DNA from 4 places in the Staphylococcus kloosii genome. Region 1 is predicted to be linked to each of the others. Evidence: riboswitches for the same ligand, from Rfam matches in the RefSeq annotation. Region 1 holds a riboswitch; each other region holds the start of a gene.

Region 1 (7,633 bases):
CCAAAATATGAAGCTGAGTTGTCATTTTTCTTAAAATAAAAACGATCTCCAGCATATGCTTCGGTTAATTGAAATAACATAGTCGGGTCAAGTTCATGGTCTATTTGAGCTTCGACGGAAACCCAATTACGTTCACTTGCGTGTACCGCTGCGACGATTTCATCTTCCCTGACATCCACACTCATCTCGTTCACTTCTTTCATATTTCAAATTTAACTCATTATTATATTGTAACATCTTTCACAATCTCTGTACTCATTCTTGCTTAAATTAACGCCCTTTAAACTAACGTAAGTTGACCTCTGCATTAACTTCTATTAAAATAACTCTATTAAAGTATATATTTTAGAATAAGAGGTAATTTATTTATGGCATCACAATATCAACAATATTCTACTGTCAGAAAATATTGGCTACTTATGAGACCTCACACCCTAACTGCAGCAGTAGTACCTGTATTAGTCGGTACGGCTTCCGCAAAAATCTTTTTATTAGGTAGTGAAGATCATCTTAAACTTAGTCTATTTTTAGCAATGTTAATCGCATGCTTATTAATACAAGCTGCTACAAACATGTTTAATGAATATTACGACTTCAAAAAGGGCTTAGATGATCATAACTCGGTAGGCATCGGTGGCGCAATTGTGCGTAACGGCATGAGTCCTCGACTCGTTATGAATTTAGCAATAGCATTTTATATTATTGCAGCCTTACTCGGTATTTTCTTAGCAGTACAAAGTTCATTCTGGATATTACCTATTGGTTTAGTTTGTATGGCCATTGGTTATCTTTACACAGGAGGCCCGTTACCTATTTCTTGGACGCCTTTTGGAGAACTATTTTCAGGTTTCTTTATGGGTATGATTATTATTGTCTTATCATTCTTTATACAAACAGGTAATTTCCAAGCCTATGTTTTTTGGATTAGCTTACCAATCGTTATAACTATAGGCATGATAAACATGGCTAATAACATTCGAGATCGCGTAAACGATAAAGAAAAAGGACGTTTCACGTTACCGATTCTTTTAGGAAAGAACAATTCAGTACGTTTCCTAGGTTTAATGTATATTATTGCTTATGCATTAGTAGTATTTCTAGCATTCTTTAGACCTGGTGGTTCAATATTTTTCCTACTCGCATTGCTATCATTCCCAATGCCAATTAAAGCAGTACGTAGATTTAAAAAACATGACACACCAGCAACAATGATGTCTGCTATGGAAGCTACTGGTAAAACAAATACATTCTTCGGCATACTTTATGCTTTAGGTATTTACATCAGTGCCTTATTAGGTGGCATTTAATAGTTATTAATCGACCTTGCAAAAGGTCGATTTTTTTAATTTGCCTGTACTTTATCCCCTTCATACACCATGTGTCTATGATTGTGACCATATAAATTAATATCGCTTTGCGTCTTAAAACCAAATTTATTATAGACATAATAAGCTCTTTCATTATGATAATCGCAATTCAAACTCCATTTAGCAGTTGGCTCTTGATCAATCACATATTGCATTAATTTAGTAGCAACCCCTCTGCCACGGTAATTAGGGAAAGTAGCAATCGTTTCGATATAATATTCATCATCATTAGATTCTTTCATCGGCATTGGTGTACCTAATGCTTTAATATCTTCATCGACATCTAAATCCAACCATGCACGTTCTAATGCTAATTCATCTTTACCTGGATATGCTATTAAACATCCTGCTACATTACCGTCAATTTCATACACCCAAATATTGGAAATATTACCTCTATATTGAATATCGACGATGCTTTTTTGCATAACTTTTAATAATCTTTCACGTTCAATTTGTTTTACCATATCTATTTCTAGTTCTTCCCATATGATATAACATAGTTCTGCAATTGCCTCTTTATCTGATGCTTTTGCTTTTCTAATCATATTATTTCTCCTTTAAATTAATATGCTTTATCATTCATATTATATTATAACATCAAATAAATATTGAAATAATTAACTATATAAAATTCGAAACTTTCAGTAATATTGAACATTTATTGACCACTGTTTAATTAAAACAGTAAACTGTAGTTAATCATTAGAAAGGAATTGTGTTATGAGAGTAAGTAAAGTAACGTATGTATTATTAGCATTTTTATTAGGTTGGATCGGTGTTCATAAATTTTATTCCAATCAAGTTTTTCTAGGCGTATTGCACATCATTTTCTTTTGGACTGGCATACCTTATATTGTCGCGATTATAAGTGGTATCATTACCATTTTCTTTAAAAAAGCCGATAAAGATGGCATGATTGTTTTTTATTAATACAATAATTTTTTGTAATTGTACGACTTAAAGGTATTAATAAGGGGTAAGGAGTACTATATAATTGCTATAACTTAGGAGGTAACTTATGCAACAACTAATACAAAGAATTATTCGCGCACTAGCTGTAGGTTATATCGTTAGAGGTATTAGACGATTAATAAGTAAAAGCAGCAACAGTAGCAAAAATAAAAATGATGACAATAATAAATCTCAATAATAATTAATAGGCTAAACCCATAATAATGTGGTTTAGCCCCTTTTAGTTAAATTCTATAAAAACACATCTTATTTAAGAAAGAAAATCACTATTGTTTGGCTTATTTTCAAGATAAATTATTTTACCATTGCTATCTAATTTAGCGACATCAATACCTTCTTGTGTATATACTCCCGTTTCATATCTATTGCCACAAATAGCCCATTTAGTAGCGTATGTGCCATCTTCGTTTTGTTCCCAACCATTATACATATGTTTTAACTCTTTATTGGAAGCAAAAACTTGTTTAACAAAGTTTTCCCATGCATTTTTACCATTAAAAGTACGTCCATTTAAGACAAAAGTAATATCATCACTAAAAAGCGCATTTAATTTATTAAAACTTTCTTCACTTTCTTTAGCTTCATCAAACAATTTAAAATAATTATCTAATACATCCATCTGTACACCTTCTTTTATTAATTACTGTTTACTATTATATGGATTTAATTATATTTTACAAAACTACTGTTTCATAATTAAAAAAGACACCTCATTAACGGTGTCTTTTCACATACATATTTTAATGATATATTTTACTGCCTTCAGAAATAAATTCTGCAGATTTTTGTTTCATGCCTTCAGCTTTCAATTCCGGACTTTTACGTAAATCATGTGAGATACGCATTGAACAGAATTTCGGACCACACATACTACAAAAATGAGCTATTTTAGCCGCTTCTGCCGGTAATGTTTCATCATGGAATGCTCTAGCTTTATCAGGATCTAATGATAAATTAAATTGGTCATACCAGCGAAATTCAAAACGCGCCCTACTAATTTCATCATCTCGTTTTTGAGCATTTTTCATTCCTTTTGCTAAATCAGCGGTATGTGCTGCAATTTTATAAGTGACTACCCCTTCTCTAACATCGTCTTTATTAGGTAAGCCCAAATGCTCTTTTGGCGTTACGTAACATAACATAGCTGTTCCATAGCTTGCGATTTGTGCCGCCCCTATTGCTGAAGTTATATGGTCATATGCAGGTGCAATATCTGTCGTTAACGGCCCTAAAGTATAAAAAGGAGCTTCTTGACAATAATAATCTTCTAACTCTTGGTTCTCTCTAATTTTATGCATAGGCACATGTCCAGGACCTTCGACCATAACTTGTACATCATACTCCCAAGCAATCGCCGTCAGTTCTCCTAAAGTTTTCAGTTCCAAAATCTGACTTTCATCATTTGCATCATATATTGAACCAGGACGTAATCCATCACCAAGGGAGATTGCAATATCATATTCTTTTAAGATTTCACATATATCTGTGAAATGCGTATATAAAAAGCTTTCTTCATGGTGAGCTAAACACCATTGAGCCATTATAGACCCGCCTCTTGATACTATACCTGTTAAACGTTCAACTGTTGTTGGAACATATCTTAATAACACGCCTGCATGTATCGTAAAGTAATCAACGCCTTGTTCAGCTTGTTCAATCAATGTATCTCTATAAATTTCCCAAGTAAGATCTTCGGCTTTACCATCTACCTTTTCTAACGCTTGATATATTGGAACTGTACCAACTGGAACAGGTGAATTACGTAATAAATATTCACGTGTTGCATGAATATTTTTACCCGTCGATAAATCCATTATCGTATCTGCACCCCAATGGATAGCCCACACTAACTTTTCTACTTCAGCCTCGATAGATGAACTAACTGCAGAATTACCAATATTAGCGTTGATTTTCACTTGGAAATTTTTACCAATGATCATCGGTTCTGATTCTGGATGATTCACATTATTAGGAATAATTGCACGACCTCTCGCTATTTCTGAGCGTACATATTCAGCTGATACGTCTTCTCTAGCGGCGACAAACTTCATTTCTTTCGTAATAATACCTTGTTTAGCGTAATGCATTTGTGTCACATTTTTACCTCGTTGTGCTTTTCGAGGTTTATATTCGAAAGGTGTTTCGACAAATTTCTTATGATTTTCTTTTTTAAAGCCGTTATCTAGGGCAACAACTTTGCGCCCTTCATAAGAATAGGTATCTTCGCGTTCTGCAATCCATTTATCACGTAACTTAGGTATGCCCTTTTCTACGTTAACTTCATATTTTTCGTCGTGATAAGGTCCAGCTGTATCATAAACAATCATTGGCTTATTAGGTGTAGTTCCACTTTCCGTAACGGTAGGCTCTAATTTAATAGACCTAAATGGAACTTGAATGTCCGGTTCATCACCACTAATCCAGACACGTGTACTTGCTGGAAATTGCTTTTTCAATTCAATCTTGTTTTGTTGCATAAAAAAACTCCTTAGCATAATTTATTTTGCTAGGAGACCTGATTAGAAATCGTATGTATAACGAAGTCAACGAACAGTAATAAACACATATTTAATACTGAGTCGTTCTGCTTCCCTACGCTGGTATTAACCAGATCAGGTTCAAAGGGTTGAGACCTTCATCTCTTTCAGCTTTGTTAAAGCACCCCTAGCAATGGATATTAAGTTCTGTTTTTAAACTAACATTAATTCAGTTTTATTACAAACTTATTTATGAAAAAAAAATTTTGAATCTGTAAAGATTAATTTTTTTAGAATGAATTTACGTTCCAACCGTTATCTTACAACGTGTTAAAGAATAAGTTAACACGCCTAAATATTTTTTACTAACAATAGCAAGTTTCAATAAATCGAGAAATGTCTTATCGTTTATTAATATTAACTGGCATTAAAATTGCCAAAAGAAAAAACCGTTAAATCGACGTAAAATTAACGTCAACTTAACGGTTTTTAAATTACGGAAACGGAGTCCTTTGGGATACTTTAGTATATAGTAGAAAAAGGCGTAACTAAAGCATTTTGACTAATTTACTTTCGGAATAAACAGAACTAAATATAACTAAATTGACACATATTTGACACGTAAAACTCCCATCTATTCATTTAGGTGGGTGTTTGCATATCGATTTAAATTTTATGCTATTATCAGTCTAGGAGAAATTTTTCTAAAACTATAGTGAAAGGAAATTTACAATGTTAATAATATCATTAATTTTTATTATATTATCTATTCTACAATTTATCTCAATATTGATAGATATATTTAAAAGACCTCAAAAAATGTTTATCATGAATATTGTTTGGCCTCTTACAGGACTCTATTTCCCCATTCTAGGTATTATTGGTTATTACACTTTAGGCAGAACAAAAATAGATAGACAAACAAATCACAATAAACCATTTTGGCAAAGCGTAATTATTTCTACTACTCATTGTAGCGCAGGATGTTCTTTAGGCAACCTAATTGGGGCTCCGGTTATTTTCTTATTTGGAATAACTTTCTTTAGCAATGAATTAGCTACTACACTAATAATAGAATTTATTTTAGCTTATATATTTGGTTTATTATTTCAATATTTCCATATGGAAATCAAACATGATCATCCATTAGCAGATTTGAAGGATGCTGTAAAAGCAGACACCTTCTCACTTATAGCATTTGAAATTGGTATGTTTGGCTTTATGATAATAATGCGTTTTGCAATTAATAATGCACTTCTACAACCAAATAAATTAGAATATTGGTTTTTAATGCAAATAGCTATGCTTATAGGTTTTATAACAAGTTATCCTGTGAATTGGTACCTTGTCAAAAAAGGAATAAAACATGCCATGTAGTTATTTCTAAAAGATATAAATTTATATAAAAAATTAGCCCACCCGAAGGTGAGCTTGTAAAGAGTTTTTTATGAGTTGGCAAGCGTTGTATGACGCTTAATTTATTATACCACATATATTTTAATATAAACAAAAACCCCACCAAAAGGTGAGGCTGTAATCAATAAGTGGGAGCCCACTACAACTCCTTAATATATTGTAACATAAAAGCGAACATAAAAAAGACCCCCTAATAAAAGGGGGTCTTTGAGACTATAACGGGAGTTAACGTCACACACCTAAGGGTGCGCAACATTTTCCCATCGTCTTTACACACCCTAAGGTGTGCAAAACTAACAATAAATGATTTTTATCTACTTGTAAATAAATATTTGCTAATTTACTTGAATAAACTGTAGCTCATAAATCTCTTTGCTCTCATAAGAATTAAAATTATCAATATGGCCTTTAAGCAATATCTCGTGCTGTTTTCTACTCACATTATGAAAATATGTTAGCTTTATATTCATATCTGACTCATAACCGTTGTTCTCGATAGTTTTATCAAGTTCATCAAAAACCTTTTTATTAATAGGTAACATATACCCCTCTTTACTAGGCAATATGCTAACATATTTAGTCTGTATAACTTCATTTTCTCCTAACAAAACTTCAATAGTGATTTTTTTTGCTGCTCCACCACCAAGATTATATAACTTTAAATGATCTTCATGTTCATTAGAATTCATAATTGTATTTTTTAAATTTAGGTTTTTATTTCCATCTTTTTCTAAAAGAATTTGATTAAATCCTAATGCAGGTAGAAAACTAATTTTCATTTGATAAAGTTGAACTGATACTGATACAAAATAGAATATTGCCATTATAAATGTTCCCATGGAACCAATTGCTGAAATAATATTTATCATATTAAATCTCCTTTATATTTATTTGGAGACAGTAGTAAGGAAGTATTATACTACCCTATAAGATTAAAATTAATCATAAAAAACAACCACCCAGTGACATGCTTAGGTAGCTAGGATGCTAGTGTAATATCACACTATTTTATGTTAAGAGAATTTGTGCATGTATTTTAATTTTATCACACATAAAATAAATAAAAAACAGGACAAGCACCTAAGTGCCTGCCCTTTACACCAAACTTTCATCCAGTGACATGCTTGGATGACGGAGATTTGATTCATTATAAAAGCAATAGTTGGATAACTAGTGCATGTTTAAATATTATACCCTAGAGGTTGTATTTAAAACAAAAAACAGACAGGTCGGAAATCCTGTCTGCAAATCGTATAACACGTTTGAAAATGAAAGGCGAGCTCTAAACCTCTATTTTCAATTTATCATAGTTTATCAATTAATACAAAAAGAAACAGGCTATGGGGAGCCTGTTAAGGGAAATTCATGTTAATCAAAAAGAGAATAATTAAGAGACCT
Region 2 (7,633 bases), 1.0 Mb from region 1:
TATAAAATATAGCAAACAATTTTTCCTTGATTTAAACATTACTGACTTTTGACGCTATTGACGAACCCAATTATGATATAGCTAACAAGGAGGTGAACTATGATAAATAATATAGTTGTCGTCGGACGACTAACTAAAGATCCACAGTTATTTAGTAAAGACGAAACAGACTATGTCTCATTATGTCTCGCAATAGATAGACCATCTAAGCGCAATGAGCAACAGCAAAATTGTGATTTTTTATTTTGTAAGGCTTTTGGAAATAATGCTAAAAATATCCACCGTTACTTATCTAAAGGCGCACTTGTAGGTGTAACAGGCCACATGCGTTCTTCTAAATATGAAAAAGAAGGGCAAATGCATTTCGTTACTGAAATCATTATTGATACAATCAAATTTATGTCTCCAAAGGTTAAACAACAGCAAAACCCACTTATTGAACCATGCGATCAAGATGCTACTGATTTAACATTCTCCTTGAATTAATCTATATAACTTAAATGATTTATCCTCAATTTCAATCATATTAATCAACTAACCACCATTTTTATTAACCATCATATTAAACTTATCAATCCTATTATTAATTATACTTGTTGACGGCTATTGCATATATCTAATTATAGATATAGCAATAGCTTTTTGGGGTTTAAATATTGAAAATTTACTCTAATAGTTAAACAGAAAAATCAGATTTATTACATATGTATTACATGAAAAATGTCACATAATAAATTTTCAAAACTGGCATAAACGAAAAAATAATTTTAAAAGCTTTAAATTAACCATTATTTAATGTAATTGTGTTGTAAAAAAATGCCGAATTTTTTTATTTCACTGTAACCTACAGCCTTTTTATAGATGTTACATTGGTAATTGCAAATTGATGATAAAACTAATTACCTTATAGGAGGATTTTTTAAATTATGAAAAAAACATTACTAACTTCAACTATAGTAGTAGGATTAGGCGTAACAGGATTAGCAACAGGACATCATGCAAATGCAGCAGAAACAACTGGAGCTAACCATGCGCACTTAGCACAATTAGCACAAAATAACCCTTCTGAATTAAATGCAAAACCAGTTCAAGAAGGTTCATATAATATTAACTTTGATCAAGACAACACTAACTATCAATTCTCTTCAAATGGCCAAAACTGGTCTTGGAGTTATAACGGATATGGTAATCAAGCAGCTAATACTCAACAAGAACAACCACAACAAAATGAACAACCACAACAAAATGAGCAAGCACAACAACAATCACAACAACCAGAACAACAAGAACAAACTCAACAAAGTACTCAAACTCAAGAGCAACCAAAACAACAACAAGCACCACAAACTGAATCAACTCAACAACCACAACAAGAATCTACTTCAAGTTCAAATGATTCAAGTTCAAGTGACGACAGTGGTTCTTCAGTAAACGTTAACAGTCACTTAAAACAAATTGCTCAACGTGAATCAGGTGGCGACATCCATGCTACAAATGCATCAACTGGTGCATCAGGTAAATATCAATTCTTACAAACTACATGGGATTCAGTAGCACCTGAACAATATAAAGGTAAACCAGCTTCATCAGCACCAGAATCAGTACAAGATAAAGCAGCAGTTAAATTATACAATACTGAAGGTGCTTCACAATGGGTAACTGCATAATTTAGTTATAAATTATGTAATATAATATCAATTTAAATAGAGTTTGGGATATGCTATTATCCTAGACTCTATTTTTTTATATTGGCAAAAAATGACTGAATTGAAAATTCACCAGTATTAAACTTTTGCATCTCTAGTCATTTTTCCCAATCCTTTATGATTTTGCCGTGCATGTTTGCCTTGATTTAGGATAGTATGGTTCGAGCCAGTAATCTTTCACTCATACACTTCCCCAAGGCATCAGTACGATACAAAATCGTTACAAAGTTAATCTTATCTTATTTTATTTTGGTTGATATTGATATTGTGACTATATGACTAAATTGAAATTGCGCTTGTATCAAGCTGCTTTCAACTTTAGTTTTTTTGTCGGGGCGAAACGACAAAGTCTTCTTATACAAGTAGGATTATTGTTCTGCTCATGTTATCTTACTCTTTTGCAAATTGCACGGGGATTTGTTATCTTTAATAAGAAAACATTATAGTAAAACTACTAGGGGAGCCTCTGGCTGAGATGATGTAATTCAGACCCTTACGACCTGATTTGGTTAGTACCAACGTAGGAAAGTAGTCTACTTGCGCTTAATTTATTAATTATGCCTAGTTAGTACTACATTCTTACAAGGAATGTAGTTTTTTTATTAGGAGGAATTTTAACAATGACATTTTCACAAGATTTAAGAACAGCAGCACAACCTATATTAGAAAAAATATATAATGACAACTTCGTTCAACATATGCTTGCAGGTGATTTATCAGCAGAAGCAGCAAGATTTTATTTAAGAGCTGATGCATCTTATTTAAAAGAGTTTGCCAATATCTATGCATTACTAATTCCAAAAGTTTCTACAATGGAAGACGTTAAGTTTTTGGTAGAACAAATTCAATTTATTGTAGATGGTGAAGTTGAAGCGCATGAAATAATAGCAAATTATATAGGTGAAGATTACAATGACATTGTACAAGAAAAAGTGTGGCCACCAAGTGGAGACCATTATATAAAACATATGTATTATAATGCTTTTAGCAAAGAAAATGCTGCGCATACGATAGCAGCGATGGCACCTTGTCCTTATGTTTATCAATATATCGCGCGTAAAGCAGTAAAAGATGATGCTTTAAATAAAGACTGTATTTTAGCTAAATGGTTCGAATTTTATAGTACAGAAATGGAAGAACTGGTAAATGTTTTCGATAAATTATTAGATAAACTAACAGCAAATATTTCACAACAAGAATGCGATGCTATTAAAGAGAGCTATTTACAAAGTACAGTGCATGAACAAAACTTTTTCAACATGGCATATGTACAAGAATCATGGGATTTTGGAGGAAATAACAATGAATAAACCTAAAATAGCACTAACAATTGCAGGAACTGACCCATCTGGCGGAGCAGGTGTTATGGCAGATTTAAAATCTTTTCATGCCTGTGGTGTATATGGTATGGCTGCTATAACAAGTATCGTGGCGCAAAATACAAAAGGTGTGCAACACATTCATAATTTAGATCCACAATGGTTGGCAGAACAATTAGATAGTGTATATGATGATGAATTACCACATGCTTTAAAGACAGGTATGATTGCATCTAAAGAAATGATGGAACTTATTCAATCATATATAGCTCAACATCCAGAAATTCCATACGTTATTGACCCAGTTATGCTCGCAAAAAGTGGTGATTCACTTATGGATGACGAAGGCAAAAATAATTTGAAGTCTATTTTATTACCACTTGCTACTGTAGCTACGCCTAATATTCCTGAGGCTGAAGAAATTACTGGATTAACAATTAAAAATGAAGCCGATATATATAAAGCTGGACAAATATTTATAAACGAAATTGGTAGTAAAGGCGTTGTTATAAAAGGTGGTCATGCGAATGATGACACACAAAATTCAACAGATTATTTATTTATAAAAGATGAAGTATACAAATTTACTGAAGCACGATATGATACGCCACATACTCATGGCACAGGTTGTACATTTTCTGCCGTTATTACTGCTGAATTAGCAAAAGGTAAATCAATATATGAAGCGGTACAAAAAGCTAAGAAATTTATAGCACTAGCAATTCAGTATACGCCTGAAATAGGACAAGGTCGTGGCCCAGTGAACCATTTTGCCTATATGAAAAAGGAGGGATTAGATGATGAATAATTTAGCAACGATTCGTCAACAAAATCCTTTAGTCGTGTGTTACACGAATGATGTAGTGAAAAATTTTACTGCTAACGGATTATTGAGTTTAGGCGCTAGTCCAGCTATGAGTGAAGCACCTGAAGAAGCAGAAGATTTTTTTAAAGTCGCATCATCACTATTAATTAATATTGGGACGCTTAACAAATCTCAAAGTCAAGATATGTTGAAAATCGCACGAATTGCTAATAAATCAGCTGTACCAATCGTTTTTGATCCAGTAGCAGTAGGCGCTTCACAGTTTAGAAAAACATTTTGTCATCAATTTTTAGCAGAAGTAGATGTAACTGTTATTAAAGGTAATGCTTCTGAGATTTTAGCTTTAATTGATGATGATGCTACAATGAAAGGTACAGATAGTGCAGAAAATTTAGATGTTATAGATATTGCTCAACGTGCACAGAAAAAATTTAATACAACAATCGTAATTACAGGTAAAGAAGATATTATTGCGCAAGAAGACAAAATAATAAAATTATCTAATGGCTCACAGATGTTAACTAAAATAACAGGTGCAGGCTGTTTATTAGGTGGCGTTATAGCTAGCTTTTTAAATCGTAGTTTAGCGCCATCTATTGAAAGCGTAATTGAAGCTGTCTCAATTTTTAATATAGCTGCAGAACAAGCAGAGAGTAAAACTTCACCACAAGGACCTGGATCATTTTTAACACGCTTTGTAGATAAGTTATATACGATTGAACACTCTGAATATATGCAGTTAAGACAATTAGAAGAGGTGTAAATAATGTTCCAACCAGATGATTTAAGACTATATTTCATTTGTGGTACTCAAGATATAAGCGATGAACGTAATATCGTGGACGTAGTAAAAGAGGCTTTAGCTGCAGGTATCACAATGTTCCAATTTAGAGAAAAAGGCAAAGGGACATTAATTGGTGAGGACAAAGAATTACTTGCTATAAAACTAAAAGAGTTATGTCATTCTTATAATGTTCCATTTATAGTAAATGATGACGTTTCACTAGCAATCGCAATTGATGCTGATGGTATTCATGTTGGACAAGATGATGAAGACGTGGAACATTTTGCACAGCAATTTCAACATAAAATAATAGGTTTAAGTGTAGGTAATATTGAAGAGTATCAGCATTCTAACCTAGCACATGTTGACTATATTGGAGTAGGACCAATGTTTCCGACTTCTTCAAAAGATGACGCAAATGCACCCGTAGGTCCTGAAATGATTACACAACTTCGAGAAAAACTTCAAGATTTCCCAATGGTAGGCATTGGGGGTATTTCGTTAGCTAACTATAAAGAAGTAATGGACGCTAAAGCCAATGGTGTATCAGTGATTTCAGCTATCGCACAAAGTGATGATATTAAATCAACAGTCCACCATTTTTTACAATATGTTGATTAATAGTGAAAATATTATGTTTTTGATTTTCACTTGCACACTAATATGATAAAATGATTTTTGTGTGAATATATCATTAGAGGTGGAAAAATGAAGAAAAAAGCGCTATTACCTTTACTTTTGGGAGTAATGGTCTTTCTAGCAGGATGTGACTACTCTAAACCGAGCAACAGAAATGGTTTCTTCTTTAATACATTTGTTGAACCAATGGACAAATTAATACATTGGTTAGGGACTAGTTTTAATAATGACTATGGTTTAGCAATTGTCGTTATTGTAATTGCAATTCGTTTAGTTTTATTACCATTCATGTTATCAAATTATAGAAATAGTCATATGATGCGAGAAAAAATGAAGGTAGCTAAACCTGACATTGATGCTGTGCAAGAGAAAGTGAAACGTTCTCGTACACAAGAAGAAAAAATGGCTGCCAATCAAGAAATGATGGAAGTTTATAAAAAATACGATATGAACCCAATGAAGAGCATGTTAGGTTGTTTACCAGTATTAATTCAAATGCCAGTCATTATGGGATTATATTTCGTCTTGAAATTCCCATCTAACGGTGGATTTACTGATCACCCTAATTTCTTATGGTTTGATTTATCAAAACCAGACATTTGGATCACAATTATAGCTGGTGTGTTATACTTCTTACAAGCTTATGTATCAAGCTTAAGTATGCCAAATGAACAACGTCAAATGGGTTACATGATGATGGTTATTTCTCCAATCATGATTGTATGGATTTCATTAAGCTCTGCTTCAGCACTTGGCTTATATTGGTCAGTCAGTGCCGCATTCTTGATTATACAAACGCATTTTGCGAACATCTACTACTCAAGAGTTGCCAAAAGAGAAGTTGCTCCAATGTTAGAAGCAATGAACAAAGATAAAAATGGCGACGGTAACAAAGCAAAAAATACACAAGTTGTATCAAAAAAAGCTAAGAAAAAATAATTAAAGTAAAAGCGTCTTTCAAAAATATTGAAAGACGCTTTTTTATATACTCTATATTTGAAGTTACCATTCTTCGAAAAATTGATGCACGAATTGTTGCATAAATTCATGTCTTTTTTCAGCTATAACATAAGCCGTTTTAGTATGCATTAATCCTTTTAAATTAAATAGTTTTTCATAAAAATGTTTAATAGCAGAAGGTGATAAATGAGCTAAGTTATAATTGCCATTAATTAAGGATTCATAGTCTATGTCACCACTCCACATAGGTTCATCATAAGCACCTGCAAACTGAAAAGTGCGGGCAATACCAATAGCACCTAATGCATCTAAACGATCGGCATCACGAACGATTTGTCCTTCTTTTGATAACTTTGTTTGATGAACTTTAGCATGACTATAACTCATATTATTAATGATGTGAAGAATCGCTTCACTATCTTTATCGTTAAGTTGAATTGATGATAAAAACGTACGAAGTTTATGCGTAGCTTCTTCGTTATTTGTTAATTTTGAATCAACCGTATCATGTAGAAGACTTGCCATATTTATAATAAAGGTATTAACAGGTTGCTCTCGCTCTGCTAAATACAATGCTAAACGTTCAACTCTATTAATATGCGCAATATCATGTCCCGAAAAATCATTATTATGAAAAGTAGTCATAAAAGTGCGGGCACTATCAAGCTGTTCTTCTTGGTTCATCTGCTTTCACCTCTATAATTTTATAAAATTGGAGATAATAATCTGGCAATACCTTCTTTAAACTTAACCCATATACTACGTTGTTCGTATAGTTCTTTTGTAAGTCTATATGATACTAAAAGGTCTTTTTCGAATTCTCCGCGTAATTGTTTTGCGACTGCAGTGTCGTAAATAAAAGCATTAATTTCAAAATTCAATGTAAAACTGCGATGATCCATATTAGTCGTACCTACACTAGCAACTTCATCATCAATGATGACACATTTAGAATGTAAAAAGCCGTCTCTATATTGGAAAATATTAACACCGGCATCTAATAAACTTGCAACGTTATTATAAGTTGCCCAGTAAACAAAAGGGTGGTCCGGTTTGTCAGGAATCATAATATTTACATTTACACCACCTAGTGCGGCAATTTTCACTGCATCTAAAAAGGCTTGATCTGGAATAAAATATGGTGATTGTATAAAAATACTCTTTTTAGCAGAGGAAATCATTTTTAAATAGCCATATTTAATTTGCTCCCATTCCTCATCCGGTCCACTCGATGCGATTTGTATACCGATGTTCCCGTCGTAATTGACATCTGGGAAATAACGGTCTTGATAACTTAAGTTGGAACGTGTTGCCTGAGCATTCCAATCGAGCATATAGCGTAATTGCAGTGCGTTCACTGCATCACCTACAATGCGTAAGTGAGTGTCTCTCCAATAAC
Region 3 (7,633 bases), 1.2 Mb from region 1:
AGTAGGTAAGGGTGAAGGTCAAGCGGTAGCATATGGTTGTGACTTGTCATACGATTACGTACGTATAAATGCATCGTATAGAACGTAAAGGAGAATCTTTATGAGTTATATAGTGATAAAAATTGGCGGTAGTACATTAACGAATTTAGATGATTCAATTATTGACGATATTTATAAATTAAAAGAACAAGGTTATAAACCGATTATCGTTCATGGTGGTGGACCATTTATCAATGAGGCATTGAGTCATTATAACGTTGAACCTGAATTTAAAGATGGTTTAAGAGTGACATCAGAGCAAGTGTTAGATGTTACTTGCCAAACATTGATTGGAAAAGTTAATCCTCAGATTGTAACTAAGTTAAACAAAAAAGGTCGAAGTGCAATAGGAATAAATGGTATGGATGCACAATTTTTCGATATTGAACCACTTGATAAAAAGTATGGTTTTGTAGGAACACCTACATTTATCAATACAGAATTATTGAGTCACTTAACTGCTCATTATATTCCTGTGATTGCGTCTATTGGTTTAAAACAAGGAACTACGCAACAATATAATATTAATGCTGATACATTAGCGTATAAAGTAGCAGAAGCGTTAGCTGCTCCGTTATATATATTAAGCGATATTCCTGGCGTCTTAATAGAAGATCAAGTGCAACATTCTCTTTGTGAAAATGATATAAAAAGATATATTGCAGAAAATCATATATATGGTGGCATGATACCTAAAGTACAAGATGCAGTATTAGCCATTAATAATGGATGTACAAAGGTGATAATTGCTGCAGGTTCAGAACAGCATATTGTTCAAAAAGTGCATGAAGGTCAATCTGTTGGTACTACAATTTATTAAAAAAGAGGTTAAGTTGCGACGTCAACGCGTCAGGACTTAACCTCTTTTTGCACTATAAAGCCGTATTATTTTGTATAATTTGTTAAAAGTTCTTTATAGAAATCAATAAATTGTAAATATTTTTCTTTGCTCACACATTCATCTAATTGGTGAGGGTTTTCACCAGGGCCAAATACTAATAATGGGAAAGATTCATCTTTACTTTTTAGTAAGTTAGATGCGTCTGTTACAGCAACAGTAGGTGATGCTATAAAATCTCTATTGAATAAACGATCACCAATTGATTTAGCGGTATCGATTAATGAGTTTTTGCCTGTTGTTAATACAGGGTCTAAATCTAAATAAAGATCACTTTCTAAAGAACCACCATTTTCATTGTGTTTAGATAAAGTTTCATTGAATAATGATTTAACTTGATTGTTATCATATTCAGGAATAGTACGAATATTAAAGTCTGCAGTAGCTGTTTCAGGGACTGAGTTGACTTGTACGCCACCGTTAATTAACGTATTGCTTATTACTAAACCACTTAAAACATCTTCAACATCGTCTTTAGTAACGTTGCTTGGTAATGTTTTATTAAAGTTTGAAATTAAGTTAGAGAAATCAAATGCTTCGCCTTTAACGTCTCTAGAAATTTGTTGTGCTGCATCATCAATATCTTGAATAAATTTAAGTAATGGTGTGATTGCATTTTTACCTATAATTGGCATAGAGCTATGTGCTGATACGCCATTAGATTTAATGCGATAGTCCATTGACCCTTTATGTGCATATACGAGCATATCTTGACAAGGTTCAGCAATGACAAGTGCTTCCACGTCATCCATATAACCTTTTTCGTATAAGCTTTGAGAACCTAATTGTTCCATTTCTTCACCGGTAGTGGCTAAAAATCTAATTTTACCATTAGTTAATGCATTACTATTGTGAATATCGATAAGTGAAATTGCTAGCGCAGCTAGGCCAGATTTCATATCTGCGGCACCTCTACCATATAAAAAACCATTGTCTTCAGTTAATTTAAATGGTTCATATGACCATTGAGAACGGTCGCCTTCAGATACAACATCCATGTGACCTGAAATACCGATGACTGGTCCTTGGTCACCAATTTCAGCGATTAAATTTGCACGACGTTCATCTACTTGATCGATTGTAGACTCAATGCCGTGTTGTTGGAAAAGGTTTTGAAGATATTTACAAACCTCAAGTTCATTATCATTAACTGTGTTCATTTCCACAATATCTGATAAAATCTGTACTTTTTCTTCGTTAGAAAATGTACTCATGTTATACCACTCCTTTGACAAACTATAATAAAGTATACACCCCTCAAATTAATTTGATAAGCAAAGCGTTTTGATAATGAATTAAATTTGTTTTCACATTTAATATTATTAGTTAACTTTTGGTAAATGACAATGTCATTTTGAAAATAGAAAGGTTACATTTAATGTATCGAATAAGGTGTCTTGAACATTGTTAAATCAACTTTTTAGACGTCCAGTAGTCTTATCCAGTGTCTAAAATTTTTAAGTTGTAAAGTAGTAAAACAATGTAGTTATTAAGTAAAAGAAAGGGACTTGTCAAATGTAAGTGAATAATGTATTAATTGATTTAAGGTGTTGAGTTAGGAAAGGAAAAAATTAATGTGGAAAAATTAGTACTAGGCATTGATATTGGGACGAGCTCAATCAAGACCTTAGCAGTTAATGACAAAGGTCATATAATTGCTTCTGCGAGTTCGCCATTAACGATTCAACATGCTTATCCTGGTTATAGTGAACAACAACCCGACGAATGGTTTTCGGTAACTATTGAGACGATGCGAGAAGTTATAAATGATTTGAAGCAAACGCATTCTAAATTTGAAATAAATGGCATATCATTTTCTGGTCAAATGCATGGTTTAATTGTGTTGGACGAGGCGTACAAAGTCATTAGACCTGCCATATTGTGGAACGATACACGGTCGACTGCCCAATGTGAAGAGATTAAATCACAACTAGGTGATATTGTGTTGGGCAATCCTGTGTTAGAAGGCTTTACATTAACTAAATTAATGTGGTTAAAACAACACGAACCAGAGCATTGGTCTAAGACAAAAGTATTTTTGTTACCTAAAGACTATGTGCGCTTCAAATTAACAGATACAATCAATATGGAATTGTCCGATGCGTCGAGTACATTATTATTAGATCCAGTGACGAACAAATGGTCAGAAGATGTAGGCAGACGATTTGATATTGCGAATATTTATCCACCACTCGTTACCTCGGATACACAAGTAGGCTATTTGAAACAGTCTATTGCCGAAGAGCTAGGCATTACGAATAAAGTTGCAGTGTTTGCCGGCGGTGGTGATAATGCTTGTGGGGCTATTGGTGCAGGTGTCATTGAACCTAATCAATCGTTATGTAGCATTGGTACATCAGGCGTAATTTTATCTTGTGAAGCAAAGCAAGATGCCGTATATGGTAACAATATTCATATGTTTAAACATGCTGTAAATAATTTATCGTATGCTATGGGTGTGACGCTCTCGGCTGGTTATAGTTTGAATTGGTTTAAACGTCATTGTGGTCAACATTATTCTTTTGCTGAAATTATGTCATGTGCCGAACAATCTAAAGTTGGTGCTCAAGGACTTATATTTGCACCATACTTAACCGGTGAACGCACGCCGCATGGAGATGCCAATATTCGTGGTAGTTTTATTGGATTAAGTGGCATGCATTCATTTGGTGACATGGCTCGTGCAGTCGTCGAAGGCATTACTTATTCGTTATACGAGTCTATAGCTTATTTGCGTACGCAAGGTAAGCACATAACAGAAGTTGTAGCTATTGGTGGTGGTGCGAAAAGTGATTTCTGGTTACAATTGCAAGCTGATGTATTTAATGCGAAAGTATATAAATTAAAACATGAAGAAGGGCCATCTATGGGTGCAGCAATGATCGCTGCTACAGGTTTGAAATGGTATGATGACATCGCCTCATGTGTTGAACATTTCATCCATAAAGATAAAATATTTGAGCCCGATAAAGAACGTCATGTTGCTTACCAAAGTTATTTTGATGTATATAAAGCAGTCTATAATCAAACGCAACCTCTAACTAAAAAGTTACTTGAGTTAACTAAAGAAAATGCACATCATTAATTTACAAAGTAGTTTGCAATTTCTAAAAACTTGAGTTACATTAACGTTATTGATTCATTGATTTTCACAACACAAAAATTAACAATTTTATATAAACCACTGGAAGTGCCTTTTTAAAAGGCTGAGATCGAAATCGTCATTTCGAAATTCCCCGAACCTGATCCAGTTCATACTGGCGTAGGAAAGTGGCGTTACTTAGACGATTTTTATATTTGACTATAAACGTTATTTTTCTATCCAGAAAAATAACGTTTTTTTTATTTTATATAGAGGTGAATACCAATGTTTGTAGCTATCACGCCATACAAAATATTAAATCAGCTAGATATTGAACATTACAAATCCATTTTAGAATATTACGATCACTTAATTATACGTACCCCTATGACGACGTCTCAACTGATAGATTGGATAACAGCAGCTATTGAACATGGTATTAGTAAAGATAAATTAACTGTGCATAGTAATGTAGATGTATTTATTGCTTGCGCTATGACGTCTATCCATTTCAGTGAATATCATAGTGCACTAAAAAATTTTAAAACTCAACATCCTCAAGCAATAGTAAGCATGTCTACACACAGTGAAGAAAGTGTCATTTATGCAGAACAACAGCAATGTGATTATGTATTGTTTGGTCATGTTTTTCCTACATCGTCCAAACCACATCAAGAACCTAGGTCGCAACGCGAAATTACGCAAGTACTAAACAAAGAAATTAAAGTTATTGCGCTTGGTGGCATAAATCTTCGTACTATAGCGCAATTGCCACGAGGTTTTGCTGGCATCGCTGGTATTTCATTATTTTATAACAGTGATAACCAAACTTTACGAAAATTTATAGAGGAGTGGTCAAATTATGTTTGATGTACTCATTATCGGTTCCGGTGTGATGGGCATGTCTGTCGCGCGTAATTTAAAACATCATAAGTTGAATATAGGCATTATTGATAGAGACATTGACGGCATGCATGCTTCTTATAAGGCAGGTGGTATGTTAGGCGCGCAAAATGAGTTTTCTAAAGATAGTCCGACGTATCGCTTGGCTTTGGAATCACAGCAATATTTCAAACAGTTGAGCGACCAGCTGCTCTCGGAAGTTGGATGTGATATTGAATATAAAGAAACAGGATTGATTAAATTAGCCTATAAAGCTCAAGACAATAACAAAGTGATAGCGCAACATAACTTTTTATCACGTGTTAATCCTGATGTAAGATTGTTAGAACAACAAGAAGCGCATCGCTTAACAGGTAATAATCTTAATATTGAAGAGATCATGGCATTGTATATTCCTAATGATCACCAAATAAATGCGAATAAGTATACAAAGGCTTTGTATCAATCGTTAAAAGTGAATAACATTGAACGTATACAACATACAGAAGTATTGGCAATTAAAAAAGGCAAAGGAATATATAAAGTAATGACGAATAAAGGTGATTATTACGCTCCAAAAGTTGTCGTTGCAGGTGGTGCATGGAGTCATAAATTAGTGCAAGCACAATTAAAAGATCGTCAATTAACAGGTGTAAAAGGCGAGGTTATATTGATGGAACAAGAAGGTTTGGGTTTGCAGTCGACAATATTTATGACAAATGGTTGCTACTTAGTTCCGAAAAATAAAAATAGAGTGCTTATTGGTGCTACAAGTTATTTTGATGACTATTCGGTGGGTGTCTCACAACGTGGTGTTGATTGGTTAATTAATAGCGCTACTCATCATATACCGAAACTAAAATATGCTCGTAAATTAAAGGAATGGTCAGGCGTTCGTCCGCATATTGCCAATGAAATTCCAATTATGGACGAAGTGGACGAAGGATTATTTGTTATTACCGGTCATTATCGTAACGGCATTTTATTATCTCCAATAGTCGGTGAACTTATGAGTAAATGGATGCTAACAAATATAAAACCGCAGATATTAAATGATTTTACAGTAAAAGGATGTGTGTTAAATGGAAGTCATGATTAATGGTGACACATTTAAATTTGGTGAACAATTAACATTATTAGAATTATTGCAACAACTCGAAATAGATGAACAACGCGTTATTGTTGAACATAATAGCAAGTTAATTAAGCAAGACGCATTTGCATCACAAGTAGTTTCAGCAAATGACAAATTAGAGTTATTAGAATTCGTTGGAGGCGGTTAATATGTTTAAAATTGGACAATTTGAAATAAAATCAAGATTATTGCTAGGTACTGGTAAATTTGAAAATGAAACAATACAAACACAAGCAATTAATGCTGCAGAAACTTCGGTTTTAACTTTTGCTGTAAGAAGAATGAATTTGTATGACAAAAACTTACCTAACCCACTAGCGAATATAAATTTACAAGACTACATTACTTTCCCTAATACAGCGGGAGCAAAAACAGCAGAAGAAGCGATTAGAATTGCCGAAATAGCTAATCACGCCGGCGTATGTGACATGATTAAAGTAGAAGTAATTGGGGATGATGAAACATTATTACCTGACCCATTAGCTACGTATGAGGCATGTAAAGTGTTGTTAGAAAAAGGGTACACTGTATGTCCTTATGTATCTAATGACGTCGTATTGGCGAAACGTCTCGTAGAGTTAGGCGTACATGCGATTATGCCGTTAGCATCACCTATTGGTACCGGAAGAGGCATTAATAACCCATTAAATCTACGCTATATTATCGAAAAAGTAGACGTACCAGTCATCGTTGATGCTGGCATCGGCTCTCCTAAAGATGCATGTCATGCGATGGAACTAGGGGCCGATGGCATTTTGTTAAATACTGCTATTTCAAGCGCACAAGATCCTGTGAAAATGGCCGAAGCTATGAAATTAGGTATTCAAGCCGGTAGATTAAGTTATGAAGCGGGCAGAATACCAGTTAAATATACTGCACAAGCTTCAAGCCCTGTAGAAGGTATTGGCTTCCTATGATAACTCGCTATAATCGTCAGACCCGTTATCAACGTTTTGGCGCACCAGGTCAACAATGCTTGCAGACAATGCATGTCATGATCTTTGGTGCAGGTGCGCTTGGTAGTAACATTGCAGAGATGTTAACGCGAATGGGTGTACATGAAATTTCGGTTATTGATATGGATATCGTAGAATTAAGTAATTTACACAGACAAGCATTATATGATGAAGCAGATGCGCAACAAATGTTGCCTAAAGTTGAAGCTTTAAAAAGTAAATTAAATAAAATTAACACGACAGTCAAAATCAATATTCTATATGAAGAACTGACTGCCACAAATATTGAAAAATTATTAAGCGACTCTAATCCAGATATTGTGATGGATGGTATGGATCATTTCGAAATTAGGTATCTTATCAATGAGGCTTGTCATAAATTACAAATTCCTTGGATTTATGGTGCGGCTGTAGGGAGCAAAGGTACGGTTTACGCTATTGATTATAAAGGACCGTGCTTAAAGTGTTTATTACAAGCAGTACCAAGTACTGGTGAAAGTTGTGCCATCAACGGCGTCTTACCACCAGTAATTAATCAAGTCGTTAGTATGCAAGTGTCAGAACTGATGCGTTATGTGGCCGGTGAAGGATTTTCAAAAAAGTTAATTACGATTGATACGTTTGATTTAAAACAACAAGCA
Region 4 (7,633 bases), 1.1 Mb from region 1:
CGTTTTTTATTTTCTTTCTTATAAAAACCTTGTTTTGTTTTACGACCTAATGCGCCAGCTTCGAAAAGTTTTTTACTTAATTGAACTTCCTTGAAGTAAGGTTGCTCTTCAGGCACTCGACGCATACCTTCAGTCACGGTTTGAGCAATATCAAGACCAACTAAATCAGTAAGCCCATAAGTACCAGTGTTAGGTCTGCCGATAGCACGTCCAGTTAGTGCATCTACTTCTGTAATAGAGAAACCTTGTTGTTCTGCTCTATACATAACGTCGTTCATAGATTGAGTACCAACTCTATTTGCAACAAAGCCTGCAACGTCATTTGCTACGACAGTACCTTTACCTAATATTTCTTCTGCAAAGGATTTAACACTTTCAATAACACTGTTTGCAGTATGTTCATTAGGGATGATTTCCGCTAATTTCATAATGCGTGGTGGGTTAAAGAAATGTAATCCTAAAAATCTTTGTCTAGTATCGTCATTGAACGCTTGCGCGATAGATTCAATTGGAATACCTGAAGTGTTCGTTGCAAAGATTGCACCTTCTTTAGCATTTTGTTGCACTTGTTGCCAAATTTGATGTTTAACGTCCACGTCTTCTTTGACGGCTTCGATATAAATGTCTGCATCATCATGAGCTAAATCTTCATTAAAGTTACCGTAAGTTAAATTAGAAGCGTAGTCTAAATTAAATAACATCGGTCTTTTTTTATTGGTAATTGTTTCGTATGCTTTTTTAGATATTTTATTTGGATCATTGTCATCTATTACGATATCTAACAATTTTACTTTCAAACCAGCATTTACGAATAGGGCAGCAATTTGACTGCCCATTGTGCCAGCACCTAATACTGTTGCTTTGCGTATAGTCATATAAATACCTCCAAGTGATTATTAATTAGTCATATTAGATAAATGCAGAGTCGCCAGTAAGAGCTCTACCGATAACTAAAGCATTCACTTCGTGTGTACCTTCATATGTGTAAATTGCTTCTGCGTCTGAGAAAAATCTTGCGATGTCGTATTCAGCTAAAATGCCGTTACCACCTGTGATGCCACGACCCATTGCCGCAGATTCTCTGAAGCGTAATGAGTTCATCATTTTTGCTGTTGATGTTGCAACTTCATCGTACTCACCGTTTGCTTGCATACGTGCAAGTTGTGCCGACATGGCCATTGCTTGTGATAAGTTACCTTGCATCATAGCTAATTTTTCTTGTATTAATTGGAACTTACTAATTTCTTTACCGAATTGTTTACGTTCTTTAACGTATTTTAAAGTGGCACGTAAAGCTCCGGCCATTGCGCCAGTCGACATATACGCTACACCAGCACGAGTTGAATAAAGGATTTTTGCTACATCTTTGAAACTATTAATGTTTTGTAGACGTTCTTGTTCTTCAACGACGACATTTGTTAATTTAATATGCGCGTTAGGCACAATTTTTAAGGCGATTTTATTTTGAAGAATATCAATCTCTACGCCTTCTTGTTCAGGACGAACGATGAAACATTTTGGTTTTTTAGTTTCGGCATCGACTGCAAATACTGGTATAACATCTGATAAATGTGCGCCACCAATCCATTTCTTCTCACCGTTTAAAACCCATTTATCTCCATCTTTTGTTGCAACTGTTTCTAAACCGCCTGCAACGTCAGAGCCATGGTTTGGTTCTGTTAATGCAAAACAAGTACGTAATTCATGAGATTGTAATTTTGGCACGTAATAGGCCACTTGTTCTTTACTACCACCAAATAAGAACGCGTTATGTCCTAAACCTTGGTGTACACCTAATAAAGTGACGAGTGAGACATCAAATCTCGCTACTGTATAAGATAAGAAAAATTGGAACATTTGGCTTGTTGTTTTCGCATCACCACGGCCTTCAAAGAGTAGGGGATTATTAAAATAATTTAATTTGCCTAATTCTTCGAAGAAACCTTCTGGAATCGTAGCATTAGCCCAATGGTCATTAATTGAATCACGATAATTATTTTCCAACATATCATCTAATTGTTTTAAAAATTTAACTTCACCTTCAGTGAGCTCTTTAGATATATTTAACGTATCTTCTGGATATAATTCTTTTAATATTTCAGTTTTTGTAGACATAATAAAACCTCCAATAATATTTATGATAACGCTTACATTTATTAGTAAAAATTTTTAAAGTTTTACATGATGATGTTGTTATGCCAATTCGTCTCCTTGGTGCAATTTCTCTGCTTTTTCATTCATACGTTGTTGTAAAGCAAGTTTATCTGGTTTAGATGTTGAGTTTAAAGGCATATGGTTTATACTTAAGTACATTCTAGGTACTTTATAACCGCCAAGCTTTTCACGTGCGAACTTGTCTAATTTTTCTTCGAAATTATCATCTTCCTCAGTTAACACGACTGCAGCCGATACGGATTCGCCATATTTTGGACTTGTAAATCCAACAACTACGCATTGTGCTACCAATGGATGTTCTGATAATACCGCTTCAACTTCTGATGGCAGTACGTTTTCGCCACCTGTAATAATCATCTCTTTCTTACGGTCAACGATATAAACATCGCCATCTTCATCAATTGTCGCGAGGTCCCCAGTTAAAAAGAAATTATCATGGAAACTTTTCGCTGTAGCTTCTGGCTTATTCCAATAGCCTGGTGTAACGTTTTTACCACGTACGCCTAATTCGCCAATTTCTCCTGGTTCAACTTCATTGAAATCATCATCGAAAATACGTACTTCAGTAAAGATGACTGGATGCCCGATTGATTTAGGTTTAACTTTTGAATTGCTTACAGTATTTACAGAAACGATTGGTGCTTCAGTTAGACCATAACCATTAATAAGCGCAATGTTCATGTCTAGTAATTTTGCTTGTACTGCAGGTAGTGGAGGTGATCCACCTTGAATTAAGTAGCGCACGCTTTGATAAGCTTCCGGGTTAAAGTTTTTTGCTACAAGCATTGCATATAACATTGTTGGAATAAGCAACATATAGTCAGGTTTATATTCCATCATAAGACTGTTTAGCTCTTCAGCATTGAAATAACGCTGTAAAACTAATGTGCCTCCATTAAATAGCGCTGGTAAAGTTAAATCATTAAAACCAAACACGTGGAACATAGGTAAAGCGACGATTGTAACGTCTGTTGGATAGGTTGGGTGTGTATGATTTAAATTAATACCATTACTAACGAATGAATCATGTGAGAACATAACACCTTTAGGCACGCCCGTAGTACCACTTGTATATAATAACGATGCTAAGTCATCACCTTGCAATTCAACGCTATCAAATCGGTTATGATGTGATGGATCAACGATATCGTTATATTCTTGAGCGTTAATATCCATATATAACAGAGATTCATCTATTTTAGTAAGTGACGATAAGTGTTTTGTTTCATAAAATATTTTTGTTACGCCTGAATCTTCAACAACGGTTGCAATTTCTTCAGGATTTAAACGCCAATTAATTGGTAAGAACACGGTCCCTGATTTTATTGAGGCAAATAAGACATCTAGAATTGCCACATCATTAGGTGCAAATATACCAATAACATCGCCGCGTTCTGTGCCTTGTTCACATAAATGAGAAGCGAGATTCTCAGCACGTATATTTAACTGTTGGTATGTCCATTCAGTACCCTTAGCTGGGTCTATAATTGCAGGTTTCTCTTCTTCAAATATTGCTCTTGTCTTAATCCAATCGAAATTCATAGTTTATACCCCCTTGTATTCGGTTAACTATTGCTCCCTAACGACTTGTGTAAATTACCCCAATGTTCTTGAAACATACTAGCATCCATTAAACCAATGTCGTCAGGAACAATCGGTTTAAATGACATATTCGCTAATATATCTCTATCTATGTCTACACCTGGTGCGATTTCGATTAATTTCAAACCTGAATTTGTCAGTTGGAATACCGCGCGCTCAGTCACGTAATAAACAGTTTGACCTTTGGATAGTGCGTATTCGGCATTAAAATCTACGTTGCGAACTTCGTCTACAAATTTAGTAGCCTTACCTTCTTCGTTGATGACTAATTTGTTATGTACACAATCTAGTTGACCCCCGACAACCAATGAGCCAGAAAAAACAATGGTATCGACGGTTTGGCTTATGTCTATAAAGCCTCCGCAGCCATTTAATTTATTACCATATGAAGAGACGTTTACATTACCTTGTTGGTCTATTTCAGCAAAGCTCAAATATGCAATGTCTAGTCCACCGTTATAAATAAAATCCCATGTCATTTCGTGACGCATACGTGCGCTTAAATTGTAGTGCATACTCAAGTAGTCATTGCTACCGATATAACCATCAAAGACGCCCGTATCGATATTGAGATGTACTAAATCACGTACATCTTCTTCGACTAATAAATTAGATAATTCATTATTTATACCAAATCCAATGCTGACCATATCGCCACTTGTTAAAAATTGTGCCGCCCGTCGTAAGATGACTTTGCGTGAACTCATTTTAATGTATGGTCCAGGCATTTCTAACACTTTATAATGTCCTGATAACGCAGGGTCATAATACGTTTGAACAACTTGTTTATGGTAACGTGGATTGTCGTTTACCATAACATAGTCTACTAAGGCGCTAGGTATAAATACATCTGTTGGTTTAAAGCTACCATCTTCAACAACGGCTTTAACTTGTACAATCACTTTACCGTTATTTCTATGTGCTGCAGCAGCAACACTATATGCTTCGCTAAGATGTGCCTCATGATCCATATAAATGTTACCTTGTCGATCTGCGTAAGTTCCTCGTAACAGGGCTACATCAACTTCAGGAAATTGGTAAAGTAAGTATTCTTTACCATTTACTTCCGTTAATTGTACTAAGTCCTCACTCGTGCGATCATTTGCCTTACCACCCGTATATCTAGGGTCTACCGTTGTATGTAAGCCTATCGTCGTTATTGTACCTGGACTGGCGAAAGTTTGATTACGATAATTCGTCGTCATCACGCCTTGAGGTAAAAAGTAGGCTTCTAGTTCATTATTTTTTATTGCTGAGATTGTAGCGGGTGAGGCTACTATAATGCTTGATATTAAACGTTTTATCATATTACGTTTAATAAATGCGTCTAAATCGACGCCGTCTCCAACGTAATCACTAATATCATTAGCAATCATAATTGTTAAGTTGTCTAGTTGTTGAGTTTCATCATAATAGTCAATAAGATGCTTCAGTATTTCTACTGGTAAATTACCTACTGACAATGCTGAAAGGGCAATGGTGTCATGACTTTTTACTAAATTTTTTAATTCTTTTGCTGTAATAATTTTCATTGCATAACATCACAAGTTCTCATAGGAAGACTGCCTCCTTTCGAATATGTAAGCCCTTACATAGAATATAACACAGTGTAAAATTGATGTAAAAGTTTTAATAGTTCATAATAATAAAAACTTATAATCTAAAGAGTTTTGTTTTAACAAAATTATAAAATGATAGGTATATTGTAAATTTATAAGTATGACAGAGGCAACTTGACATTATGTAACGAAGAACATACATTTAAAGTAATAATTAAATAACCACTAGGGGTGTCATTTTTGCACTGAGATGAGGATGTCCTCAAACCCTTTGAACCTGATCTAGTTGGAACTAGCGTAGGGAAGTGTGTTCGTCAAACTGTAATTTAAGCACTGGTGCTTTATTATATATAAAGATATTTTTTGACGCGGCTTCCATATTCGGAGGTCGCGTTTTTGTTGTTTTGACACTACAAAGACACGTTGGCGTGGCAAATTTTAATTATAAATCAAACTATAGGAGTGAAATATTATGTCGAAAGTGATTTTAGTAACAGGCAGTAGTAAAGGTTTAGGAGCAACAATCGTTAAAACATTAGTGGAGCAAGGTCAGCAGGTAATTATTAATTACTGTCATAGTGAACAAGCGGCACAAGATTTAGTGGCAGAATTGGGCTCTGATAACGCGATTGCTATTCAAGCTGATGTAACTCAACGTGAAGCGGTAGATAAAATGATTGCACAAGGAACTAAACATTTTGGTCAAATTGATGTGGTAGTAAACAATGCGCTCGTAGATTTTAAATTTGATCCCACTGCGCAACAATCATTTACTGAATTAACATGGGAAGATTATCAACAACAAATAGATGGGACGTTAAAAGCTGCATTTAATGTTACTCAAAGTGTCGTGCCACAATTTAAAGAGCGTAAACAAGGTAGTATTATTAGTATTGGCACGAACCTATACCAAAACCCAGTCGTACCTTATCACCAATATACGACGGCGAAGGCTGGATTAATTGGCTTTACTCGCAACATAGCGGCTGAATTAGGTCAATATGGCATTACGGCAAATGTCGTTTCAGGAGGATTATTAAAAACAACTGACGCGAGTGCTGTTACAACGCCTGAAGTGTTTGATATTATTGCGCAAACGACGCCGTTACGCCAAGTGACAACACCAGAAGATGTTGCGCATATGGTTGCCTTTTTAGCTTCAGATAATGCACGCGGTATTACCGGTCAAAATTACACTGTCGATGGTGGCTTAACAATGAACTAAAACATAGTGAGGTAAAGGAGTATATTTTATGGATAAACGTCAACTTCATATTGGAGTGCTGTTAATTGGTTGTGGTCATCATTCTGGTGCATGGTTAATGGAAGATTCTTTAGTTGAGCGCATTGGTGATATTGCGTATTATCAGTCGTTAGCACAACTTGCTGAAAAAGGTTATTTTGATGCTGTATTCTTTGCAGATAATCAAGCATTACAAGTTTCTGATAATAGTGATATGCCATCATTTTGGTACGATCCTTTAATTAATTTAACTGCTATTTCTCAAGTAACCAAGCATGTAGGTTTAGTCGCTACAATTTCGAGTAGTTTTGCTAATCCATTTACAGTGGCAAGACAACTTTTAAGTTTAGATCATATTACGAGCAGTCGTGTAGGATGGAACTTAGTGACTTCGATGACAGATTTAGAAGCGATGAATCATAGTATGGCGAAATTGCCTAATCATTCAGAACGTTACGGGAAGGCAGATGAATTTGCGCAAGTGATGAATAAATTGATGGTGTCATGGGATGAGAAAGCATTAGTATATAATCGTGCTACAGGTGAACTGATTGATGCACAACAAATTAAACCGATTGATCATTCGGGCACGCATTATCATGTGCAAGGACCATTGACGACGCCTCAAAGTCCGCAAGGTAAACCGGTGGCAATGCAAGCAGGTGCTTCGAAACAAGGCATTGCACTTGCCGCTAAATATGCAGATGCCGTCTATTCAGTATCTTGGAATTTAGCACAAGCGCGTAATTATCGCCAAAAGTTAGATGCCCAGTTAGAGGAAATGAATAGACAAGATTACGTTAAAGTTTTTCCAGGTTTAGTAACTTATGTTGGGCGTACTTATGAAGAAGCATTAGCCAAAAAAGCATATTTAGATAAGCAGATGCCAATAGCAAAAGCATTGAAACAATTAAGCTTTTTCGTTCAACAAGATTGTTCAGCATGGCCATTAGATGAACCTGTGCCAGCGTTACCTTCTGTACATGAATTTGAAGGACCTATTGGACGTTATGAAACGATATTAGCTATTATTGAAGAAAAACAACCGACTGTA

What was found. A riboswitch is a leader RNA that binds a small molecule or an ion and turns the genes downstream of it on or off. The one in region 1 is predicted to bind thiamine pyrophosphate.
Region 2: linked by a shared signal. The riboswitch ahead of tenA (thiaminase II) and the one ahead of thiC (phosphomethylpyrimidine synthase ThiC) in region 1 are both predicted to bind thiamine pyrophosphate.
Region 3: linked by a shared signal. The riboswitch ahead of C7J89_RS03105 (thiamine phosphate synthase) and the one ahead of thiC (phosphomethylpyrimidine synthase ThiC) in region 1 are both predicted to bind thiamine pyrophosphate.
Region 4: linked by a shared signal. The riboswitch ahead of C7J89_RS02700 (3-oxoacyl-ACP reductase) and the one ahead of thiC (phosphomethylpyrimidine synthase ThiC) in region 1 are both predicted to bind thiamine pyrophosphate.

Annotation. Positions count from the first base shown of each region.
Region 1 is NZ_CP027846.1:2,129,696-2,137,328, forward strand. Features, by position in the region: gene C7J89_RS10510 (isochorismate synthase) at 1-185, opposite strand, end outside; gene C7J89_RS10515 (1,4-dihydroxy-2-naphthoate polyprenyltransferase) at 369-1,307, shown strand; gene C7J89_RS10520 (GNAT family N-acetyltransferase) at 1,343-1,915, opposite strand; gene C7J89_RS10525 (TM2 domain-containing protein) at 2,091-2,300, shown strand; gene C7J89_RS13490 (hypothetical protein) at 2,389-2,520, shown strand; gene C7J89_RS10530 (nuclear transport factor 2 family protein) at 2,593-2,961, opposite strand; gene thiC (phosphomethylpyrimidine synthase ThiC) at 3,083-4,819, opposite strand; TPP riboswitch at 4,915-5,018, opposite strand; gene C7J89_RS10540 (DUF4396 domain-containing protein) at 5,552-6,196, shown strand; gene C7J89_RS10545 (hypothetical protein) at 6,571-7,104, opposite strand.
Region 2 is NZ_CP027846.1:1,125,428-1,133,060, forward strand. Features, by position in the region: gene C7J89_RS05490 (single-stranded DNA-binding protein) at 100-486, shown strand; gene C7J89_RS05495 (transglycosylase family protein) at 927-1,667, shown strand; TPP riboswitch at 2,153-2,250, shown strand; gene tenA (thiaminase II) at 2,327-3,016, shown strand; gene thiD (bifunctional hydroxymethylpyrimidine kinase/phosphomethylpyrimidine kinase) at 3,009-3,833, shown strand; gene thiM (hydroxyethylthiazole kinase) at 3,826-4,614, shown strand; gene thiE (thiamine phosphate synthase) at 4,618-5,256, shown strand; gene yidC (membrane protein insertase YidC) at 5,344-6,213, shown strand; gene C7J89_RS05525 (HD domain-containing protein) at 6,277-6,918, opposite strand; gene cls (cardiolipin synthase) at 6,939-7,633, opposite strand, start outside.
Region 3 is NZ_CP027846.1:656,755-664,387, forward strand. Features, by position in the region: gene argJ (bifunctional ornithine acetyltransferase/N-acetylglutamate synthase) at 1-88, shown strand, start outside; gene argB (acetylglutamate kinase) at 101-859, shown strand; gene C7J89_RS03095 (ArgE/DapE family deacylase) at 925-2,151, opposite strand; gene xylB (xylulokinase) at 2,514-4,022, shown strand; TPP riboswitch at 4,114-4,223, shown strand; gene C7J89_RS03105 (thiamine phosphate synthase) at 4,305-4,889, shown strand; gene C7J89_RS03110 (NAD(P)/FAD-dependent oxidoreductase) at 4,882-6,000, shown strand; gene thiS (sulfur carrier protein ThiS) at 5,984-6,184, shown strand; gene C7J89_RS03120 (thiazole synthase) at 6,186-6,953, shown strand; gene C7J89_RS03125 (ThiF family adenylyltransferase) at 6,953-7,633, shown strand, end outside.
Region 4 is NZ_CP027846.1:554,069-561,701, forward strand. Features, by position in the region: gene fadB (3-hydroxyacyl-CoA dehydrogenase/crotonase FadB) at 1-875, opposite strand, end outside; gene fadE (acyl-CoA dehydrogenase FadE) at 910-2,115, opposite strand; gene fadD (long-chain-fatty-acid--CoA ligase FadD) at 2,194-3,717, opposite strand; gene fadX (fatty acid degradation protein FadX) at 3,741-5,309, opposite strand; TPP riboswitch at 5,554-5,657, shown strand; gene C7J89_RS02700 (3-oxoacyl-ACP reductase) at 5,809-6,561, shown strand; gene C7J89_RS02705 (LLM class flavin-dependent oxidoreductase) at 6,590-7,633, shown strand, end outside.